3 regions of the Bradyrhizobium sp. CCBAU 051011 genome follow, and region 2 is predicted to be linked to each of the others. Evidence: predicted binding sites of a transcription regulator. Region 2 holds the regulator's gene; each other region holds the start of a gene.
The links. The regulator PhoB, encoded in region 2, activates phosphate uptake and scavenging genes when phosphate is short. The targets are predictions, from matches to a motif close to TGTCATNNANCTGTCAT.
Positions count from the first base shown of each region.

Region 1: a site for PhoB is predicted at 4,614-4,630, ahead of ACH79_RS40785 (YbhN family protein). Genes of this name have one in related genera too.
Region 3: a site for PhoB is predicted at 3,184-3,200, ahead of ACH79_RS09700 (DUF2794 domain-containing protein). Genes of this name have one in related genera too.

Region 1 is NZ_CP022222.1:8,657,222-8,664,458, forward strand. Features, by position in the region: gene ACH79_RS40765 (hypothetical protein) at 1-594, opposite strand, end outside; gene ACH79_RS40770 (hypothetical protein) at 664-1,098, shown strand; gene ACH79_RS40775 (EAL domain-containing protein) at 1,119-3,521, opposite strand; gene ACH79_RS40780 (ferritin-like domain-containing protein) at 3,881-4,387, opposite strand; gene ACH79_RS40785 (YbhN family protein) at 4,786-5,850, shown strand; gene ACH79_RS40790 (hypothetical protein) at 6,002-7,237, shown strand, end outside.
Region 2 is NZ_CP022222.1:1,695,804-1,703,040, reverse strand. Features, by position in the region: gene pstB (phosphate ABC transporter ATP-binding protein PstB) at 1-435, shown strand, start outside; gene phoU (phosphate signaling complex protein PhoU) at 447-1,163, shown strand; gene phoB (phosphate regulon transcriptional regulator PhoB) at 1,237-1,941, shown strand; gene ACH79_RS08165 (GcrA family cell cycle regulator) at 2,301-2,813, opposite strand; gene ACH79_RS08160 (aspartate aminotransferase family protein) at 3,313-4,521, shown strand; gene argF (ornithine carbamoyltransferase) at 4,521-5,447, shown strand; gene ACH79_RS08150 (Hsp33 family molecular chaperone) at 5,663-6,658, shown strand; gene ACH79_RS08145 (hypothetical protein) at 6,706-6,933, opposite strand; gene ACH79_RS08140 (signal transduction histidine kinase) at 7,070-7,237, opposite strand, start outside.
Region 3 is NZ_CP022222.1:2,050,007-2,057,243, forward strand. Features, by position in the region: gene ACH79_RS09685 (ABC transporter permease) at 1-930, shown strand, start outside; gene ACH79_RS09690 (Bax inhibitor-1/YccA family protein) at 1,174-1,965, shown strand; gene ACH79_RS09695 (GNAT family N-acetyltransferase) at 2,109-2,654, shown strand; gene ACH79_RS09700 (DUF2794 domain-containing protein) at 2,801-3,172, opposite strand; gene ACH79_RS09705 (thioredoxin family protein) at 3,691-4,449, opposite strand; gene acnA (aconitate hydratase AcnA) at 4,608-7,237, opposite strand, start outside.

The DNA of each region.
Region 1 (7,237 bases), 2.1 Mb from region 2:
TGTCTCGGGAAGCGCGTCGAACGAATATCTGCGCGGCCGATTGCGCTTGATGAAGCCGCCGACGGTCCAGGCAAACCAGATCGCCATGCCGACCAGAAACAACGCGCCGATGAATTCGGAAGTCGCGAGCGCCCGCACAAGAAGTCCGACCATGGCGATGGCCAGCAGTGCCAGCATTGCAACTGCCACGGCATAGGTCACCGTCCCGATGCCGCCGTTCAGGGAAGCCGTACTGCCCGCCGCCTTCATCCTGCGATGCAGCTCGGTGATGAAGGCGCGGTAGCCCTGGTCCTGCGGCGTCATCAATGCAACCGTCTGCCAGCTCGTCGAAAGGATGGCGATCCGTCCGCCGCCGGTCCTTGCGATATCGGCGCGAAAGCGGCGGGATTGCATCGTCATCGGCCGATATGACAGGCGGATCGAAGCAATCTCGGCATAGGGCCATACGCCGGACCGGCTGCCGATCCGCCACGACAATCCGGCGTCCGTCAGTTCGAATTGCTGCGCCGACGAGATCAGCGACGCCTTGTAGGCGTAGCTGACCGTGCGCGCGCGCTCGCCTTCCGTTGCCTGGTTCGGTAGTGATGTCGGCAATTCAAAATATCCGTGACGTTTGAGCCCGCCTGCTTGCGCGGCGCGCCGGCTTTACCTTACAAGCGGGCCATGGCCCAGACGACTTATTTTCCGCGCCGCCTGATCCTGGCCGGCGCGATAGTTTCCGGAGTGCTGCTGGCGCTTGCCGTGCACATGCTGGGCGCGCGCTACGGGCTCGATCTCGGCGGCCTGTGGCGGTCCAATACCGGCGAGTTCATGCCCGCGGGCGCGGCGATCGCGTGGTGGCTGATTGCGACCGTGGGCTTTTCCGGCGGCTATTTCACCGCCAATTTGATGCATGGCGCGGCCTCGGGCCAGATTCCGCAACGGATGCGGCAGTTCCTGATCGTGGTCGGTGTGCTGATCCTTGCCGGAGCCGGACAGGCCGCCTCGGCGCCGAGCCCGGTCCCGACCGTATCGGGCGTGCTCGCCGGTCTCGCCGCCCTGTGCCTCGGTGCCGTGATGGCGTTTTGCGGCGCGCATTTCGCGCTGCGCAAGGCCTGAGGAAAGCAGGCTTAAAACAATCAGGCGACGACCTTCGCGCGGGCCTTCGACAGCATCGTTTCCACCTCGGCCACGGGACGCGGCGGGCTGAACAAATAGCCTTGCGCCTGTGTGCAACCTTCCTGGCGCAACAGGTCGAACTGCTCGACGGTCTCGACGCCTTCCGCCGTGGTGACGATGCCCAGACTCTTGCCGAGGCCGGTCACGGCGCGGACGATCGCCATCGAATCATCGCGCGTCGCCAGTTCAGTGATGAACGAGCGGTCGATCTTGATCTTGTCGAACGGGAAGCTGCGCAGGTAGCTGAGCGAAGAGTATCCGGTTCCGAAGTCATCGAGCGAAATCCGCACCCCGAAGGCGCGAAGCTCGTGCAGAACGGAAAGCGTGGCCTCACTGTTCTGCAGCAATACCGATTCCGTGATCTCGAGCTCAAGCCGGTCCGCCGGAAGACCGGAGGCTTTCAGCGCCTCCTTCACCGTCAACACCAGATTGGGATTCTTGAACTGCACCGGCGAGAGATTGACGGCGACACCGACATCCCGCGACCACCGGGCGGCGTCCATGCAGGCCTGGCACAACACCCACTCGCCGATCGGCACGATCAGGCCGGTTTCCTCCGCCAGCGGAATGAAGTTGACCGGAGAGATCATGCCGCGCAGCGAATGATTCCACCGCACCAGGGCTTCGAAGCCAACGACGACGTCTTTGGCGACGTCGCGGATCGGCTGGTAATAGACTTCGAACTCCTTGCGCTGTAGCGCCGCGCGCAAGTCGAGTTCCAGGAGCCGCCGCGCCTGCGCGCGGGCGTCCATCCCGGTCTCGAAGAAACGATAGGTGCCGCGGCCGTCTTCCTTGGCGCGATAGAGCGCGAGATCGGCCTTCTTGAGCAGCTCGTCGGGATTCTTGCCGTCTTCCGGCGCCAGCGAAATGCCGATGCTGACGCCGATGACGAGCTGGTGGCCGGCGATCTCGTAAGGCGCGGAAACCTGCTCGACGACGTGGCTGGCGAGCAAGGCGACGGCGGACGGATCGCAATCGTTGCAGAACTGCACAATGGCGAATTCGTCTCCGCCGAGCCGCGCCACTGTGTCGTTCTCACCGATGCATGCGCCGAGACGGCGGGCGACTTCCTTCAATAGCGCGTCGCCAACGGGATGACCGAGCGAATCGTTGATGTCCTTGAAGTGGTCGAGGTCAAGACAGAGCACCGCGAGCTGATCGCTGCGCTTGGCGAGCCGCAACGCCTTTTCGAGCTGCTCGCGGAATAGTATCCGGTTCGGCAGATTGGTCAGCGCGTCATGGCGCGCCATGTGGGAAATCTGTTCCTGGGCCTGCTGCCATTCGGTGATGTCTTCGAAGGTAGCGACCCATCCGCCGCCGTTCTTGGGCTGATCGACCACGCGGATCGACCGTCCATTGCGGGTCAACGTCCTGGTCACGCTGTCGCCGGCCCTGGCGGCGGCAATCACGCTGGCGACGAACTGATCGGGATCACCGTCCCAGCGATTGAGCGCCTTCTGCTGCCGAAGCACGTCGAGCAGCAAACGGCCTTGAAGAGCCATGCCGGTGCGCCCCATCATTTCGGCATAGCGTTGATTGTTGAGCAGGATGCGGCCATCCGCATCGAACATGCAAAGTCCCTGCGACATGTTGTCGAGCGCGGTATCGAGCAGGACTTTCTGACTATGGAGTTCGCCCTTGGCGCGGCGGTCGATCATCGCCGCCAGCAGCGACAGGCCGAGGATGGCGAATGCCGCGACCGCCGTCAGGAACGATAGCGCGGTCGGGGAAATCGACATCGTGTCGGAGCCGAGAGTCGGATCCGGAATCAACGTGACCGCGCCCATCGCCGTGAAATGATGCGAGACGATGGCAACCGTCAGCAGCCCGGTGGCGGCCATGGTATGGACCGGATTGTCACGGCGTATCGCGACAAGAAGCGCGATGGCCGCGAACAGGCTGCCAAACACGATCGAGGCCAGCACGAGGCCGTGCGACCATACAATGAACGCCGGCAGCTCGAGCGCTGCCATGCCGGTATAGTGCATCGCTGCGACACCGCCGCCGATGACGGCGCCGCCAAGGCCAACCACCCACCGACGTGAACTGGATAACGCAATGCAAAGACCGGTGGCCACGATGGCTATCGCGAAGACCAGCGACAACAAGGTGACGGGTATGCTGTATCCGGCACCCGCGCCCGGATCGTAAGCCAGCATCGCGACGAAATGAGTGGCCCAGATTCCGCAGCCTCCGACAGCCGCGTCGAGACCGATCCAGACTGCGCGCGTCCGGCCGCGCGATGCCCTGGCGCGATGAAACAGGCTTATGGCGACAGCGCTGGCGAGCCAGCAGATGGTGCCTGCCAATACGACCAGGCGCCAATCATGTTCAGTGGTGAGGCAAGTTAAGACGCGGTACATTACAGACTCCCCCAGCGGTCTGTAACAACGGTCCCATTCGTATATTTGGAGTAACCACCTCAATCCGGAGTGGGCGGATGGTGAACAAACGTTTTGGAACTCAACCGGCCGCAGCCTGCCGATGGTTAACGGGCGTTAGCAAGCACCACTGCTGCAGCGGGGCCCGAAAAGCGGCCCGGATCTGAGGTGAGCGTTGCGCATGGGTCACCCTTCAGGGCGCCCATGCCGCTCAAACAGGTCCGTTTCGATATAACACTTCAACGGATATCGAAGTATGGATGCTGTCAGCCGCCTGCGCGAGAAAAACGCCGCGCGAGATATTCTTCCCGCGCGGCGATTTGCCTCAACCAGGGCGACGATCAGCTTGCGGCGCGCAGGTTGACCTTGCCTTCCGCCAGCGAGGTCAGCTTCTTGTCGGTCGTCTTTTCCTCGTCGAGCGTCTGCTGCAGGATGCTGGCGCAATCGTTGCGCCCAAGCTGCCGCGCCCACGCAATCAGGCTGCCGTAGCGGGTAATTTCATAGTGCTCGGCGGCCTGCGCGGCGTTGATCAGCGCTGCATCCAGCACAGCCTTGTCTTCGACCTCGGCCGCAACTTCATCGGCTTCCTCGATGATGCCGTCGATGGCCGGGCAATCGACCGCCTTCACCTCGGCGCCGTGCATGCGGAACACCTCTTCCAGGCGCTGTACATGCGTCCTGGTTTCGTCGAGATGTGTCAAAAAGCCCTGCTTTAGCTGCTTGTCGGTGGCCTTTTCGGCCATTTTTGGCAGCGCCTTCACGAGTTGTTTCTCGGCGTAATAGATGTCCTGCAATTGGTGGATGAACAGGTCGTTCATGGTCTTGATGTCTTTGGTGAAGAGTCCCATTGCCGTCGTCCTCCGTTTGGAACACGCGGGTGCACGGCCTGGTTTTTGGCCCCGTCGCGCGCTTCGTGTTCGATGCTGATGGAGGCTAACCGGCTCGCGAATGCGATGTTCCTAATCGCCCCGAAAACGTCGCGATGGAACGCTGGAAACGCTGGAACGCCGCGGACAAAAACAGCACCGCGGAAACGGACCTCATTGCGACTCAAAATCGTTAACGCGGCGACATATGTAGGGCGTATGACAAAGACGGCGAGCGAAGCCAAAAGGCATGCTTGTCAAGGGCTGCACAACGGTCCGGTTTTGGCTTATGGGTTGCGCGCACGGTGCCCTCTGCCCGTCGACTGTCACGTGCCGTGACAGGCCCACCTTTACCTATTGCCGCCCCGCCGGGAGGATGAATGCATCGGCTGCTGACCGCGCTCGGGCGCGGCTTCAAGGAGAAGATCGGCTGGAAACGGCTAGGAATCGCTGCGAGTCTTCTCATCATAGCTCTTGCGATCACCCATCTGGTTCGCACCCTCAAGGGTGTCGATACCGGGGTGATTCTGACTGCGCTGACCGAAATCGCGCCGCATCGCATCGCGCTGGCGGCGCTGTGCGTGGTCGGTGCGTTCTGCACGCTCACTTTCTATGATTTCTTCGCATTGCGAACCATTGGCAAGAATCACGTCCCTTACCGCATCGCCGCGCTGTCGAGCTTCACCAGCTACACCATCGGCCACAATATCGGCGCCACCGTCTTTACCGGCGGCGCGATCAGGTTCCGGATTTATTCCGACTACGGCCTGACGGCGATCGATGTCGCAAAAATCTGCTTTCTCTCGGGCCTCACCTTCTGGCTCGGCAATCTGTTCGTGCTCGGCTGCGGCATGGCCTGGCATCCCGAAGCGGCATCGGCGATGGACCTGCTGCCGCCGGCGATGAACCGGCTGATCGCGATCGGCTGCCTGGCCGGCATCGCGGCGTATTTCGTCTGGTTGCTGATGGGCAAGGGCCGCCGCGAGCTCGGGCAGAATGGCTGGAAAGTCGTATTGCCCTCGGCGCGACTGACGCTGCTGCAGGTCCTGATCGGCGTCGTCGATCTCGGCTTCTGTGCGCTGGCGATGTATCTGTTGATGCCGATGTCGCCGCATATCGATTTCGTTTCGCTGGCGGTGGTGTTCATCCTGGCGACGCTGCTCGGCTTTGCCAGTCACGCGCCCGGCAGCATTGGCGTGTTCGACGCGGCGATGCTGGTGGCGCTGCCGCAGTTCGGCAAGGAACAATTGCTCGCGACGCTGGTGGTGTTCCGAATTCTATATTTCCTGATCCCGTTCGGCATCTCGATCTGGATCATGGGGACGCGCGAGCTCTGGCTCAGCGTGGTGCAGCCTTGGCTGGAACGCCGCCGGCTCAGCGAAGCCTGCACCGCCAAGGCCAGGGTGCGGCAACGTGTCGAGAGAGGCCAATCCCGCGGCCAGTAACGCCGTCGTTATCTGCGCCGTCTGGTCTTTTGGGCCGAAGCTGGCTCATTCTCTTATTTCCGCCTTACCGCTAACGTCAAACGACGCCATGGCTGGAATTCTCATACGTTCGATGATGTCGGTCGCGCTGATTGCCGCTGGGCTGGTCGGCATGTCCGCATCCGCTGCGCAGGCCCAGACCGCCGGCGGCTATGGGCCGCTGCAGATTTCCTGGGAAGTGCGCAACCGCTTCCGCCTGTTCCGCGAGGAGCGGGACTTCCTGCTGCACGCAGAAGCCGGGCGCGGCCGCAGCGTGCTGGCGTCGGAGCAGGTGCTGGCAATCCAGAGCGACGGTCGCGGCTGGGCGCGCAACACCGTGAACCGACTCTGTATCGATCTCGCCGGCCGCGTCAACGAACCCTGCAACCGCGACAACGTCAAGGAAAGCTATCTGACGCCGATCGATCATCCGGTCGTGATCCGTCTGACGGGCCCGGTGCCGGTCGGCGCCACCTGCGCCTGGACGGTGGACGACGGCGACGGCCCGCAGACTTCGACCTTTGACTGCGCCGAACCGGTCAATCTGCGGGTCCGCTATGGCCGCACCACAGTCGTGACCGCCGACATATCCAGTTCGGAAGGCACTCAGCGCGCTTTCACCGAGATCGCGGTGCGCGACATCTTCATCGCAGGCATCGGCGACAGCATCGCTTCCGGCGAAGGAAATCCGGACCGCCCGATTGCGCTCGCCGATGAAGGCTTTTGCTTCCGCTCCTATCTCGGAACGGCGGCTGCGCAATATTACCGGCCGAGCCGCGCCAGCTATAAAGGCGGGCGCGCCTGCGAGGCGCCTGATTCCCTCGCCGTCTGGCAGCGGCAGAGCGCGCTGTGGTTCAACCCTGCCTGCCACCGTTCGCTCTACAGCTATCAGACCCGGACCGCACTGGCGCTCGCCATCAGATATCCGCACATCGCGGTGACTTATCTGCCGCTGGCCTGCACCGGCGCCACTATCGCCGATGGACTGTTCGGCTCGCAGCGCGCCCGCGATTGCCTGCCGTCGAAAGCGGGCGGCGCATGTCAGGGCACCGTGAACGGACAACTGGCCGAGTTGCGCGAAGCCGTCACCGCCGCAAAGCGCCGGCAGTCGGACCGTCAGCTCGACCTGGTGCTGTTGTCGATCGGCGCCAACGACATCTATTTCTCCGGCCTCGTCGCCGACGTCATCGTGGACACCGCGACCGAACGCGCGCTGTTTCGGCGCAGCGGCGTGATGGCTTCGGTCGACGATGCACGCAGCGCCATGGCGCGGGATCTGCCGCAGGGCTTTGCCAAGCTGCGCGAGGCGCTCAAGCCCCTTGTCGGTGGCGACCTGTCGCGGGTCGTCTACACCTCCTACGCCAATCCG
Region 2 (7,237 bases):
GGCATCCGCCTCTATGAGAAGATCTCGAAGTCGGAAATGGACGGCCGGGTCGAGAAGGCGCTGCGCGGCGGCGCGCTGTGGAACGAGGTCAAGGACAAGCTGAACGCCTCCGGCCTCTCGCTGTCCGGCGGCCAGCAGCAGCGGCTCTGCATCGCCCGCACGGTCGCTGTCAGGCCCGAGGTAATCCTGTTTGACGAACCCTGTTCGGCGCTCGACCCGATCTCGACCGCCAAGATCGAGGAACTGATTCAGGAACTGGCGGAGGACTACACCATCGCCATCGTCACCCATAATATGCAGCAGGCGGCGCGCGTCTCCGACAAGACCGCCTTCATGTATCTCGGCGAGCTGATCGAATTCGACGACACCAACAAGATCTTCACTTCGCCGAGCGACCGACGCACCCAGGATTACATCACCGGCCGGTTCGGCTGAGGAGACAAGACATGGCTTCCGAGCACACCGCCAAGGCGTTCGACAGCGACCTTCAGGAACTCACCCGCCTGGTCGCGGAGATGGGCGGCCTGGCCGAACGCATGATCACCGAATCTGTCGACGCGCTGGTCCGCCGCGACGTCGCACTCGGCAAGCGCGTCGTCGCAACCGATGTCGAGATCGACCGCCTGCAGCATTTGATCGAGGAGCGAGCGGTATTGACCATCGCCCGCCGCCAGCCGATGGCGATCGACTTGCGCGAAATCGTCGGCGCCATGCGCGTCGCCACCGATCTGGAGCGGATCGGCGATCTCGCCAAGAACATGGGCAAGCGGGTCGCGGCCCTGGAGAACGATTTCCAGCCGCTGAAGCTGATGCGCGGCCTCGAACACATGACCGATCTGGTGCAAACGCAGGTCAAGTCGGTGCTGGACGCCTATGCCGCGCACGACCTGCCGGCGGCAATGGCGGTCTGGAAAGGCGACGAGGAAGTCGACGCCATCTGCACCTCGCTGTTCCGCGAACTTCTCACCTACATGATGGAAGACCCGCGCAACATCTCGTTCTGCATTCATTTGATGTTCTGCGCCAAGAATATTGAGCGGATCGGCGACCACGCGACCAACATCGCCGAAACCGTGTTCTACATGATCGAGGGACAGCAGATGCTCGACAAGCGCCCGAAGGGCGACATGACGACGTTTGCTACGACCGTGCCGAATAGTTGACGTAGCGTTTTCGAGCGAAGTGGAGGCCGGTTCGCGTGAAGAAAACGCGTCAGACAGAAGAGGCAAGAAAAGGATGAGCGCACGCATTATGGTGGTCGAGGACGAGGAAGCGCTGACCACGCTGTTGCGCTACAACCTCGACGCTGAAGGCTATGAGGTCGAGACCGTAGGCCGCGGCGACGACGCCGATACGCGGCTGAAGGAGCGCGTGCCCGACCTCGTCGTGCTCGACTGGATGCTGCCGGGCCTCTCCGGCATCGAGCTGTGCCGCCGCCTGCGCGCTCGCCCCGAAACCAAGCAACTACCGATCATCATGCTGACCGCGCGCGGCGAGGAGAGCGAGCGGGTGCGGGGGCTTGCGACCGGTGCCGACGACTACATCGTCAAGCCGTTCTCGGTGCCGGAACTCCTGGCGCGGGTGAAAGGCCTGTTGCGTCGGGCAAGCCCGGAGCGGCTCGCTACCGTGCTGACCTATGGCGACATCGAACTCGACCGCGAGAAACGCCGCGTCGCGCGCTCCGGCCGCCAGATCGACCTCGGCCCGACCGAATATCGCCTGCTGGAATTTTTCCTCGAACATCCCGGCCGCGTGTTCAGCCGCGAGCAATTGCTCGACAGCGTCTGGGGCCGCGACATCTATATCGACGAACGCACCGTCGACGTCCACATCGGCCGCCTGCGCAAGCTGCTCAACCCCGGCCGCGAGCAGGACCCGATCCGTACCGTGCGCGGCGCCGGTTATGCGCTGGATGACCGGTTTGCCAAGGTGGAGCCGTAAGGCTTCGCTATCATCCGCGCAAACTCCACCGTCGTCCCCGGCAAAGCGGCAGCTCTCTCATCGTCATTGCGAGCGAAGCGAAGCGAAGCAATCCATAGTGCCACGCGGCAAGTATGGATTGCTTCGTCGCTTTCGTTCCCTTGCGCAAAAGCTTCGGCGTTTGTCGCTGGCAATGACGGTGGTTGCCGCATCGGCGATCCGGGTGAGGGGGCACAGGTCTATCGATAGACCACAATCGCGGACAGAGTCCCTCACCCCAACCCTCTCAGCGCGAGCTTCGCTCGTCGTGGCCCCGCAAGAGCGGGGCGAGGGAGCGCACCTTGCGCGGAGCGCTTACGTCTCGCGCAAATGAGCGCGCCTTACCTCGTCTGCTTCGGCTGCTGCCGCCGCCGATCGGCGGCCGGTTGATACGCCACGCGCGAGTGATGCGCGCAGTAGGGCAGGCCGCTGAGCGCCTTGCCGCCGCAGAAGAAGAATTCCGGGCTCGAAGGATCGCCGACCGGCCAGTGGCAGGTCGCCTCGTTCAGTTCGAGCAGCGACAGCCGCTGGCTCATCGGCACTACATTGTCGAAGGCGACCGGATCGGCCTCGATCTCCACCTCGAAAGCGTGCGCCAGCGCGGTGTTGCCGCGCGAGACCGGGCGCGACACCCGCATCATCTGCTGGGCGGCGGGGCGTGCCTTGCGCTGCCGCGGAGCGGCCGAGGAGGGACTCTTGGCTCGGCCGGACAGGCCCAGCCGGTGCACTTTGCCGATTACGGCGTTTCGCGTCACATTTCCGAGTTCCGCGGCAATCTGGCTCGCGGACAATCCGGCTTCCCAGAGCTTCTTCAGCTGCTCGACGCGATCGTCGGACCAGGTCAAAACCGTCATCGTAATCTTCCCTTCGCATCGCGCCGGCCAATCGAGGGCAGCGCGGGCGATGTCATTCGTCTCAAAAATCCCTGCGGTCAGAATCCCTTAGCCCTCGCCGGGCGCGTTAACCGCGCCCGAACGTTTACGCCTGCACAAATGGACTCTTAGGGATCAGAACTGCCGCACGAGATGTCGTACCCGACAGCCCAAACGCTACAATATGGCGTGACTCGGGCGCAAGAGTCCGCGCCCCAACGTCCACATCTTCTGACATCTAGGCGTTTCACTGCGTGTTTTCCACCACACCGCAATCCTACGGATTTTGGCATCTTGCACTGCAGGAAAGGCCGTTCCGTGGCGTGTTGACAGCGCTCCCGGCCGACATAGAATACCTCTCACGTGCCGCCCTTAAGAGGCGGCACGTTTCGTTTTCGCCAGACCGGCTGCTGCCGCGTTCGCGCCACTGCCTGCGTGTCCCCGGCCGGTCAACCTTCAGTGCAAACCTTTTGTGATTGCCATGACCAATAGCGCCACGTCGCATCTGCTTCCCGTCTTCGCCAGGGTCGATCTCGGCTTCGAAAGCGGCGAGGGCTGCTGGCTGACCGCAACCAATGGCGAGCGCTATCTCGATTTCACCTCGGGCGTCGCGGTGAATGCGCTGGGTCACTGCCATCCGCATCTGATCAAGGCGCTGCAGGAACAGGCGACGAAACTCTGGCACATGTCGAACCTGTTCAAGTCGCCCGATGGCGAGAAGCTGGCCGCGCGGCTGTGCGAGCAGAGCTTTGCCGACCTGGTGTTTTTCTGCAATTCGGGCGCCGAGGCGATGGAAGGCGTGATCAAGGTCGTGCGCCGCTATCAATTCTCCAAGGGCCATCCCGAGCGCTATCGCCTCGTCACCTTCGAGGGCGCCTTCCACGGCCGCACGCTGGGCACGCTCGCGGCCACCGGCTCCGCCAAATATCTCGAAGGCTTTGGCCCGCCCATGGACGGTTTTGACCAGGTGCCGCATGGCGATTTGGAAGCCGTGAAGAAGGCGATCGGTCCCAACACCGCGGGCATCCTGATCGAGCCGGTGCAGGGCGAAGGCGGCGTGCGCTCGGCGCCGCAATCCTTCTTCAAGGCGCTGCGCCAGCTCTGCGACGAGAAGGGCCTGTTGCTCGCGTTCGACGAGGTGCAGACCGGCATGGGCCGCACCGGCGATCTGTTTGCCTACAAGCGCGTCGGCGTCACGCCGGATGTGATGTCGCTGGCGAAAGCGCTCGGCGGCGGTTTTCCGATCGGTGCGGTGCTGGCGACGGCGGAGGCCGCGAGCGGCATGACGCCCGGCTCGCACGGCTCGACCTTCGGCGGCAATCCGCTGGCGATTTCAGCCGCCAACGCCGTGCTCGACGTGATGCTGAAGCCCGGCTTCTTCGATCATGTGCAGAAAATGTCGCTGCTGTTGAAACAGAAACTCGCCTCGGTGGTCGATCGCTATCCTGCCGTGCTCTCGGAAGTGCGCGGCGAGGGACTTCTGGTCGGCGTCAAGGCCGTGGTGCCCTCGGGCGATCTCGTCAATGCGTTGCGTGACCAGAAATTGCTCACCGTCGGCGCCGGCGACAATGTGGTGCGATTCCTCGCGCCCTTGATCGTGACCGAGGCCGAGATCGATCAATCCATCCAGATGCTGGAACGCGCCTGCGGCGCGCTGTCGGCTACGCAGTTGAAGAAGGCGGCGGGATGATGAGCAAGTCCGTCCGCCATTTCCTCGACATCAACGAGTTGCCGCCAAAGGAGCTGCGCAACATGCTGGCGCTGGGCGCCGACATGAAGGCGAAGCTCAAGGCTCATGAAAAGGGCAAGAAGCCGCTCGAAGGCAAGACGCTGGCGATGATCTTCGAACGTCCCTCGACCCGCACGCGCGTCTCGTTCGACGTCGGCATGCGCCAGCTCGGCGGCGAGTCGATCATGCTGACGGGCGCGGAGATGCAGCTCGGCCGCGGCGAGACCATCGCCGACACCGCGCGCGTGCTGTCGCGCTATGTCGATGCGATCATGATCCGCATCCTCAACCACGATGCGCTGCTCGAGCTTGCCGCGCACGCCACCGTGCCCGTGATCAACGGCCTGACGCGGCGCTCGCACCCCTGCCAGGTGATGGCCGACCTGATGACCTTCGAAGAGCATCGCGGGCCGATCGAGGGCAAGACCGTGGCCTGGACCGGCGACGACAACAACGTGCTGGCGTCCTGGGCGCACGCGGCCGAGCGTTTCAAGTTCCAGCTCAATGTCGCGACCCCGCCGGAGCTTGCGCCGAAAAAGGTGATGCGCGACTGGATCAAGGCGACCGGCGCGCCGATCGTGCTTGGTACCGATCCGGAAGCCGCCGTGCGCGGCGCCGATTGCGTCGTCACCGACACCTGGGTCTCGATGGGCGACAAGGAGGGCGAGCACCGCCACAACGTGCTGAAGCCCTATCAGGTCAATGAGAAGCTGATGTCGCTGGCCAGCAAGGACGCGATCTTCATGCACTGCCTGCCCGCCCATCGCGGCGAGGAGGTCACCGATGAGGTGATCGACGGCCCGCAATCGGTGGTGTTCGACGAGGCCGAAAATCGCCTGCACGCGCAAAAGGGCATTCTGGCCTGGTGTTTCAACGAAGTGGCGTAGGCCTTGATGTCGTCCCTGCCTAGTGCGCGATTGCGCACGGGAGCAGGGACCCATACCGCGTGATCTCGCGTTCTTTGCGCGGTATGGCAGACATCGTTCGTGACGATAAACGCCTGTGGTTATGGGTCCCTGCTTTCGCAGGGACGACGCGTGGAGAAAGTTTCGCCGCTCTTCACCCCCTTCACTTTTCTCTTGCCGACCCCAGATAGAGCGCCATGGTTTCAGATTCCCCCGACATCAAAATCACACCCGAGGCGCCCGTTCGCGCGCCCTCGTCCGTTCCCGTCGATGACGCGGTGCTGCCGTTCGAGGTCGCCTCGCTCGATCTGCGCGGACGGCTGACCCGGCTCGGCCCGGCGCTCGACGACATCCTGACCAAGCACGATTATCCGGCGCCGGTCGGCAAACTGCTCGGCGAGGCGATCGTGCTGGCGACGCTGCTCGGCACGGCGTTGAAATTCGAAGGCCGCTTCATCCTGCAGACGCAGACCGACGGCCCGGTGTCGTTCCTGATCGTGGATTTCCAGTCGCCGGATCGGCTGCGCGCCTATGCGCGCTATGACACGCGGCGGCTGAAGGACGGCCAGAGTTCGGGCGCGCTGCTCGGCAAGGGCCATCTCGCCATGACCATCGACCAGGGCGCGGACATGAGCCGCTATCAGGGTCTCGTCGCGCTCGACGGCGGCAGCCTGGAAGACGCGGCGCATGAATATTTCCTGCGCTCCGAACAGATCCCGACCCGCGTGCGGCTCGCGGTCGGCGAGGAATTGCGCGGCGGCGGCAAGCATCGCTGGCGCGCTGGCGGCATGCTGCTGCAATTCCTGCCGAAGTCGCCCGAGCGGGCGCGGCAGGCCGATCTGCATCCGGGTGATGCGCCTGACGGTACGGTGACGCACACCGTTGCCGAGGACGATGCCTGGGTCGAGGGCCAGTCGCTGATCGGCACCGTCGAGGACGTCGAACTGATCGATCCCGATCTGTCGGGCGAGCGGCTGCTATATCGCTTGTTTCACGAGCGCGGCGTGCGCGTGTTCACGCCGCTGCCCCTGCGCGCGCAATGCTCCTGCTCGCGGGAGGCGGTGTCGGCGATGCTGAAAAGCTTCGCGCCCAAGGATCGCGCCGAGATGGTCAAGGACGACAAGGTGGTGGTGACCTGCGAGTTCTGCTCCTCGGTCTACCAGTTCACTCCGCATGAGGCGGGCGTGGAATAGGGTGGCTCGACTGCAGGCGTGAACGGATTGCCGCACGCGGCCGGAGGCTAACTCAACAACGTGCGGACCTGGGTGGCGGCATCGTAGATTTCAATCTGGAGCATCGGATAAGCCGTCTTCAGTTTTCTGCCCGCTGCTTCGGCAGCCTCCGCTGTATTGAATTCTGACTTGAAATGGCCGTCGACAACCGTCACGAAACCTTCGGTAGGAGGCCGGTCGGCTCGCGCTGCCTTTTTCGGCTCGGGTTCTTCAATCGAGAGAATGGGCTTTTTCATCTGCGGTCCTTTTGCTGGTTGTGATGTTTGGTCGGTCCGGACGGCGAGAGGGCGTCGGCCGTGCTGAGGCGCGGCATCGCGGAAAATCCGGCGGATACTTCCAGACATCGTCGGAGTGTCGTACGTTCGACTGGGCTTAACCCAGCCTGACAAATTCCGGCGGCAAGGGCAGGCGTATAAGGCCGCCGAGATCCAGTTCCTCGCCGCTTTCAGTGATATCCGAGAACAGCACCTCGACATAGGGATGCTGACGGTTGTGAGCGGCGCCGCGCTGGTATTTCGCGGTCACGATCCGCTCGATAGC
Region 3 (7,237 bases), 350 kb from region 2:
CAGGTCGCGCCGCAATCGACGGTTGAGGACGTGCCGATGCTGCGAGGACGCATCGTCGCGGCCCGCGGCGTCAAGGCAGACGAGCTCAATCCGTCGCAGGAGTCCGAGTGGGTGTTGCAGAGCGACCGCGGCCTGACCTACACCAACGAAGTTCCCAAGGGCTCGAAGGTGGTCGAAGGCGAATGGTGGAGCGCGGACTATAAGGGGCCGCCGCTGGTCTCGCTGGAGAAGAAGATCGCCGACGGGCTGAAGCTCAGAATAGGCGACGAGATCGTCGTCAACGTGCTCGGCCGCGACATTCCGGCCCGGATCAGCAATCTCCGCAACGTCGACTGGCAGGGGCTCGGCATCAATTTCGTGCTGGTGTTCTCGCCCAACGCGTTCAAGGGCGCGCCGCACAGCCATGTCGCGACCCTGTCGGAGGTCCACCCGGATCCGGCGGGCGACGCGCGAATCATCAAGCAGGTGGCGGACGCCTTTCCGATGGTGACCAGCGTGCGGGTCCGCGAAGCGCTGGAAACCGTCGGCACCGTCGTCACCAACCTCGTGCTCGCCATCCGCGGCGCCAGCGCCGTGACGCTGATCTCGGCGATCCTGGTGCTGGGCGGCGCGCTGGCCGCAGGCCACCGCCACCGGGTCTATGACGCGGTGATCCTGAAGACGCTGGGCGCAACCCGGGCACGGCTGCTCGGCGCCTACGCACTGGAATACCTGATGATCGGCCTTGCCACCGCGGTATTCGGCGTCATCGCTGGCTCGATCGCAGCGTGGCTGATCGTGACCCGGCTGATGACGTTGAGTTTCATCTGGCAAGCCGGCAGCGCGGCTGGCGTGGTCATAGCCGCCCTGATCGTCACGGTGGGGCTGGGGCTCGCCGGGACGTTGCTGGCGCTGAACCAGAAGCCCGCCAGCGTGTTGCGGAATTTGTGACAATTTGTAGCGGCGGAAAGCCGGGTTAACGCAAGCTTTACGCGCAAATGGCGGGGAGAAGCGACATTCAGCCGCGCGTGGAAGCTTGCGTCGAATGTGTTAGTTTCCCACATACCAGCCAAGATCAGTGGCCGGGTTCATGACGTGAAATTAGCGTCGGCAGATCGGGACATCTGAGCTAAGAAATCTAACCGGCGCCGCAAACCCCTTGCGCTCCGCCGGGCAACCAACGGGAATTCGACCATGTCGGACCTAGACCGTAACTACGTATCTCCTTTCGGCCGGGCCGCCGGACGCGTTGACGCAGCGGCCGTCGATGCCGGTCTGCGCGCCTACATGCTGCGCATCTACAACTACATGAGCATCGGCCTGGCCATCACCGGCCTTGCGGCGCTCGGCGTCTACATGGCCGCCGTGACCACCGACCAGGCCGGCGCCGCCGCCCGGTTCGGCAACGCCTTCCTGACGCCGTTCGGCTACGCGATGTATGTCAGCCCGCTGAAGTGGCTGTTCATCCTCGCGCCGCTGGTCATGGTGTTCGCGATCTCGTTCGGCATCAACCGGCTGCGGCCCGCGACGGCACAATTGCTGTTCTGGGCGTTCGCGGCCCTGATGGGCATTTCGCTGTCGTCGATCTTCCTGGTGTACACCCACACCTCGATCGTGCGGGTGTTCTTCATCACCGCGGCGACCTTCGGCGCGCTGAGCCTCTACGGCTACACCACCAAGCGTGACATGAGCGGCATGGGGTCGTTCCTGTTCATGGGCTTGATCGGCGTCATCATCGCGAGCCTGGTCAACCTGTTCCTGGCGAGCTCGATGCTGCAGTTCATCGTCTCGGTGGTCGGCGTGCTGGTGTTTGCTGGCCTCACCGCCTGGGATACCCAGCGGCTGAAGAACGACTACATCTATGGCTACGCCTCCGAGGGCGGCGAGATAGCGGACAAGGCGGCGATTACCGGCGCACTGTCGCTCTATCTGAACTTCATCAACCTGTTCACGCTGCTGCTGCAGCTCCTCGGCCAGCGCGAATAAGCGCCCCCGATCAGGTTCACGAGTTGAAGCCCCGGCCTCGCGCCGGGGCTTTTCTTTTGATCCGTGATCGTCATGGCCGGGCCTCACCCGGGCCATGACGGAAAGAGCGTTGATCCAGAGCTGTCTGCTGGTATCTTTTTGCCATGCCCGCTTCTGAAACGTCCGCTCCTGAAATCCGGCCCGCCACCGAGGCCGACCTTCCTGCCATCACCGACATCTACGAGCACGCGGTGCGCTACGGCACCGCGACGTTCGAACTGATCCCGCCCGATCTCGCCGAGATGACCCGGCGGTTCAAAGTCCTGATGGATGGCGGCTTTCCCTATTTCACCGCCGCCGTCGAAGGCGAGGTGATCGGCTATGCCTATGCCGGCCCCTATCGGCCGCGGCCTGCCTATCGTTTCACGGTGGAGAACTCAATCTATCTGAAGCCCTCGACCCACCGCCGCGGCATCGGCCTGCAGCTGATGCAGCCGCTGATCGCCGAATGCGAGGCCCGCGGCTACCGGCAAATGATCGCCGTGATTGGCGATTCCGCCAACGCCGGCTCGATCGGCCTTCATACCAAATGCGGTTTCCAGATGATTGGGACGCATCGCAATGTCGGCCTCAAGTTCGGCCGCTGGCTCGACACCGTGATGATGCAGCGCACGCTCGGCGAAGGCGGCTCGACGGTGCCGAAGGATTGAGAAGGCTTCGTAGAAGCCCCGGATGGAGCGCAGCGCAATCCGGGACGATCTCGCAAGCGGATATGGTCTTCCCGGAGTTCGCGGAGCATGTCATCGGGCGCGCGTTCGCGCGACCCGTTGGCTCCATCCGGGCGACAGGATCCCGCCTAAACCAACGCCAGCTTGCGGTCGATCACCAAGAGTACGCGTTCGAGCTCGTGGCCGCGGCGCAGGATCAGCCCGGTCGCCGAGATCACGCTGTACATGCCCTGCTTGCGCGCGAGCCGCGGGTCCTTCTCGATGCGGTAAAGCGGGACTTCGGAAGCGCGGCGAAACACCGAAAACACCGCGCGGTCTTTCATGAAGTCGATGGCGTAGTCGCGCCATTCGCCGTCGGCGACCATGCGGCCATACAGATTGAGGATACGGTTGAGTTCGAGACGATTGAACGTGACCCGATTCGGCGGAGGAACTGCAGTGGCGGGGCGCGCCACTGCGCGGCTCGCGCTTGGATCGGTGTCCTCCGATATCGGGTTCATGGAGCGCCTCCTGTCATCCGACCGACATGATCGCGCTAACCGCGAAAAGCCGCAAGGGGGCTGGAAATGCGAGGAAACCGCATGGAACCGGCGAAATAACGGAAATACCGATCCCCGGGGATTCACGGGATCGTTAGCGGAATCTTATTGCTGCCCCACTTCCGCCAACCGCCTGCCCCGCTGGGTTGCGAGAAAACAATCCTGCGTTGGCCCGGTCCTTTCGGTTCCGGATTCCTCAGCCCCCAGCCCCCCGGGGCCGTCGGGATCGGGCCTGTTCGCAGAAGGGAGTTAATCCCGATACTGGGCCAACGAGAGTTGGTCCTTTTTCGTTTGTGGGCGGGCTTTCGTAAATGCCACGCTCAACTCTGGCTTCGCCGGCTGCAGCACAGCACCCAGTTTGAAATCCTCAGCATCGTAGCCCGGATGGAGCGCAGCGTAATCCGGGGATCATCACTGGCGGAGAAAGCTGTCCCGGATTGCGCTGCGCTCCATCCGGGCTACGGAAGCGCCAGCGTTAATCAGCGCAACGCGGTGTAGGCGGCGCCGAGCATCGCGCCCGGCTTGTCGCGACTGCCGTCCTGGACATAGACGACCGCACCGTCGACGCCGTCGCGGGAAATATTTTCCAGCGGAATGGTCCAGCTTCCCGAGCTTCCGTTCCAGTCGCCGACCTTCACCAGATTGCGCACCACGTTGTAGTAGGTGATCTGCTGGCCACGGTTCTCGCCGCGCCCGATCGAAATCGGTACCGCCTTCGAGACGGAGCAGAGCCAGATTTCGCCGCGGCCCGGCGTTGACACCTTGCTCGCATCGACCGAGACATTGAGCAGCTTGCCCGACAACGTCATCGTCACCGGCACCGACATCACGCCTTCGGTCTTGCCGGTCGTCTTGATGGCGCCTTCGATGGCGGCGCGATCGCTGCCGATCACTTGTGCGGAGCCGTTAACGATCATCTGCGGCGTGTAGAGGTTGCGATCGCCGCGCACATGCGAATAGGCTTTCTGACGCGCGCTGAAGCGCGAGTCTGCCAGCGTGTCCTTCCAGCCGAGATAATCCCAGTAGTCGACCGGCATGCTCAGCGCGATCACCGACGGATCCTTGGCCAGTTCGCCGACGATTTTGTCGGCCGGCGGACACGACGAACAGCCCTGCGAGGTGAACAGTTCAACGACGGCGCGCGGATCGGCATGAGCCGGGCGGATGACCGCGATGATTGCACAGACTCCGAGCGCTCCGGACCATCGCGAAATGTTGTAGGCCATCATCGCTGACATGCTGCGAACCGGCGGTAGTGTTTTCGATCCGTATTTATACGGGGCATCATTTGAGCTCCTGAAAGCGTGCCCCAGACGCGCGAAAGCGGCCTTGTCATAGGCCGCCTTCTTTCTTGTCGCCACTCACTTCGAAGTGAGGCACTGATCACAAATCCGCGTTAAGCCGCGAGTTTGCGCAGCACATAATGCAGAATGCCGCCGTTTCGGTAGTACTCGAGCTCGTCGAGGGTATCGATGCGGCACAGCAGCGGCACGCGCTGCAGCGAACCGTCGCCGGATACGATCTCGGCCGTCAGCGTCTGGCGCGGCTTCAGGTCGCCCTGCAGCCCCCGGATCGTCACCGTCTCGTCGCCCTTGAGGCCGAGCGATGTCCACGACGTGCCGTCCTCGAAGGTGAGCGGCAACACACCCATGCCGACCAGGTTGGAGCGATGGATGCGCTCGAAGCTCTGGCAGATCACGGCGCGAACGCCGAGCAGGCGGGTGCCCTTCGCGGCCCAGTCGCGCGAGGAGCCGTTGCCGTATTCGGCGCCGGCGAACACCACCAGCGGCACGCTCTCCTGCTGGTACTTCATCGCCGCGTCGTAGATCGACATCTGCTCGCCGTCGGGCCAGTGCTTGGTTAGTCCGCCCTCCGGAATATTCCCGTCGGCGCCCTTCAGCATGAAGTTCTTGATGCGGATGTTGGCGAAGGTGCCGCGCATCATGATCTCGTGATTGCCGCGCCGCGTGCCGTACTGGTTGAAGTCGGCGGGACGCACCTGGTGCTCACTGAGGAATTTTCCGGCCGGCGAGGTCAGCTTGATCGAGCCGGCCGGCGAGATATGGTCGGTGGTGATCTTGTCGCCGAACATCGCAAGAATCCGCGCGTCGACCACGTCGACCACGGGATCGGGCTGCTTCTTCATGCCCTCGAAGTAGGGCGGGTTCTGCACATAGGTCGACGACATGTTCCAGCGATAGGTCTCGCTGTCGGTGGTCTTGATCTTGCGCCAGTTGGTGTCGCCCTTGAACACGTCGGCATAGCGCTTCTTGAAGATCGTAGCTGTCACGAATTTCTTCATGAAGGCGTTGATCTCCTTCGTGGTCGGCCAGATGTCCTTCAGGTACACCGGCTTGCCGTCCTTGCCGGTGCCGATCGGCTCGACCGCAAGATCCTTGGTCACGGTGCCGGCCAGCGCATAGGCCACCACCAGCGGCGGCGAGGCCAGATAGTTCGCCTGCACGTCCGGCGAGACGCGACCTTCAAAGTTACGGTTACCCGACAGCACGGCCGCCGCAACGATGCCGTTGTCGTTGATCGACTTCGAAATCTCCTCCGGCAGCGGACCGGAATTGCCGATGCAGGTGGTGCAGCCGAAGCCGACCAGGTTGAAGCCGACCTTGTCGAGATCTTTCTGCAGACCCGAATTGGCGAGATATTCCGCGACCACCTGGCTGCCCGGGGCAAGAGACGTCTTCACCCACGGCTTGGCCGTCAACCCCTTGGCGGCGGCGTTGCGCGCCAGCAGGCCTGCGCCGATCAGGACGCTCGGGTTAGAGGTGTTGGTGCAGGAGGTGATCGCGGCGATCACGACGTCACCATGGCCGAGATCGAAATCGCGGTTCTCGACCGAATAGCGGTTATCGGCACCATCAGGCTTCTTGTACTCGCCGGCGAGCGCGGTGGCGAAGCCGGTGGAAACCGCGGGCAGCGCGACGCGGCCTTCGGGGCGCTTCGGGCCGGCCATCGACGGCACGACGTCCTTCAGATCGAGCGTCAGGGTTTCCGTGAACACCGGATCGGTCGATTTCGCCGTACGGAACAGGCCCTGCGCCTTGGCATAGGCCGCCACCAGCGCGACGCGATCAGCCTTGCGGCCGGAGGTCTTGAGATAATCGATGGTTGCGGCATCGACCGGGAAGAAGCCGCAGGTCGCGCCGTATTCCGGCGCCATGTTGCCGATGGTCGCCTTGTCCGCGACCGAGAGATAGTCGAGGCCGGGGCCGAAGAACTCGACGAACTTGCCGACCACGCCCTGCTTGCGCAGCATCTGCGTGACCGTCAGCACGAGGTCGGTCGCGGTGACGCCTTCCTTGAGCTGGCCCTTCAGCTTGAAGCCGACGACTTCCGGCAGCAGCATCGACAGCGGCTGGCCGAGCATGCAGGCCTCCGCCTCGATGCCGCCGACACCCCAGCCGAGCACGGCGAGGCCGTTGACCATGGTGGTGTGCGAGTCGGTGCCAACAAGCGAATCCGGATAGGCGACCTCGAAGGTGCCGGTCTTCTTGCCGACCGTCATCTTCTCCTTCTTGGTCCACACCGTCTGGGCGAGATATTCGAGATTGACCTGGTGGCAGATGCCGGTGCCGGGCGGCACCACGGAGAAATTCGAAAACGCCTTCTGGCCCCACTTCAGAAACTCATAGCGTTCCTGGTTCTGCTTGTATTCCTCGACGACGTTCTTGCCGAACGCCTTGTTGTCACCGAAGAAGTTGACGATCACCGAGTGGTCGATGACGAGATCGACCGGCACCAGCGGGTTGATCTTCTCGGCATCGCCGCCGAGCGCCTGCATTGCGTTGCGCATCGCGGCGAGATCGACCACCGCCGGCACGCCGGTGAAATCCTGCATCAGCACGCGCGCCGGACGGAACGCCACTTCATGCTCAAGCTTGCGCTTTCTGAGCCACTTCGACACCGCAACGATGTCTTCCTTCTTGACCGTGCGGTCGTCCTCGTTGCGCAGCAGGTTTTCCAGGAGCACCTTCATCGAATAGGGCAGCTTGGAAATTCCCTTCAGACCGT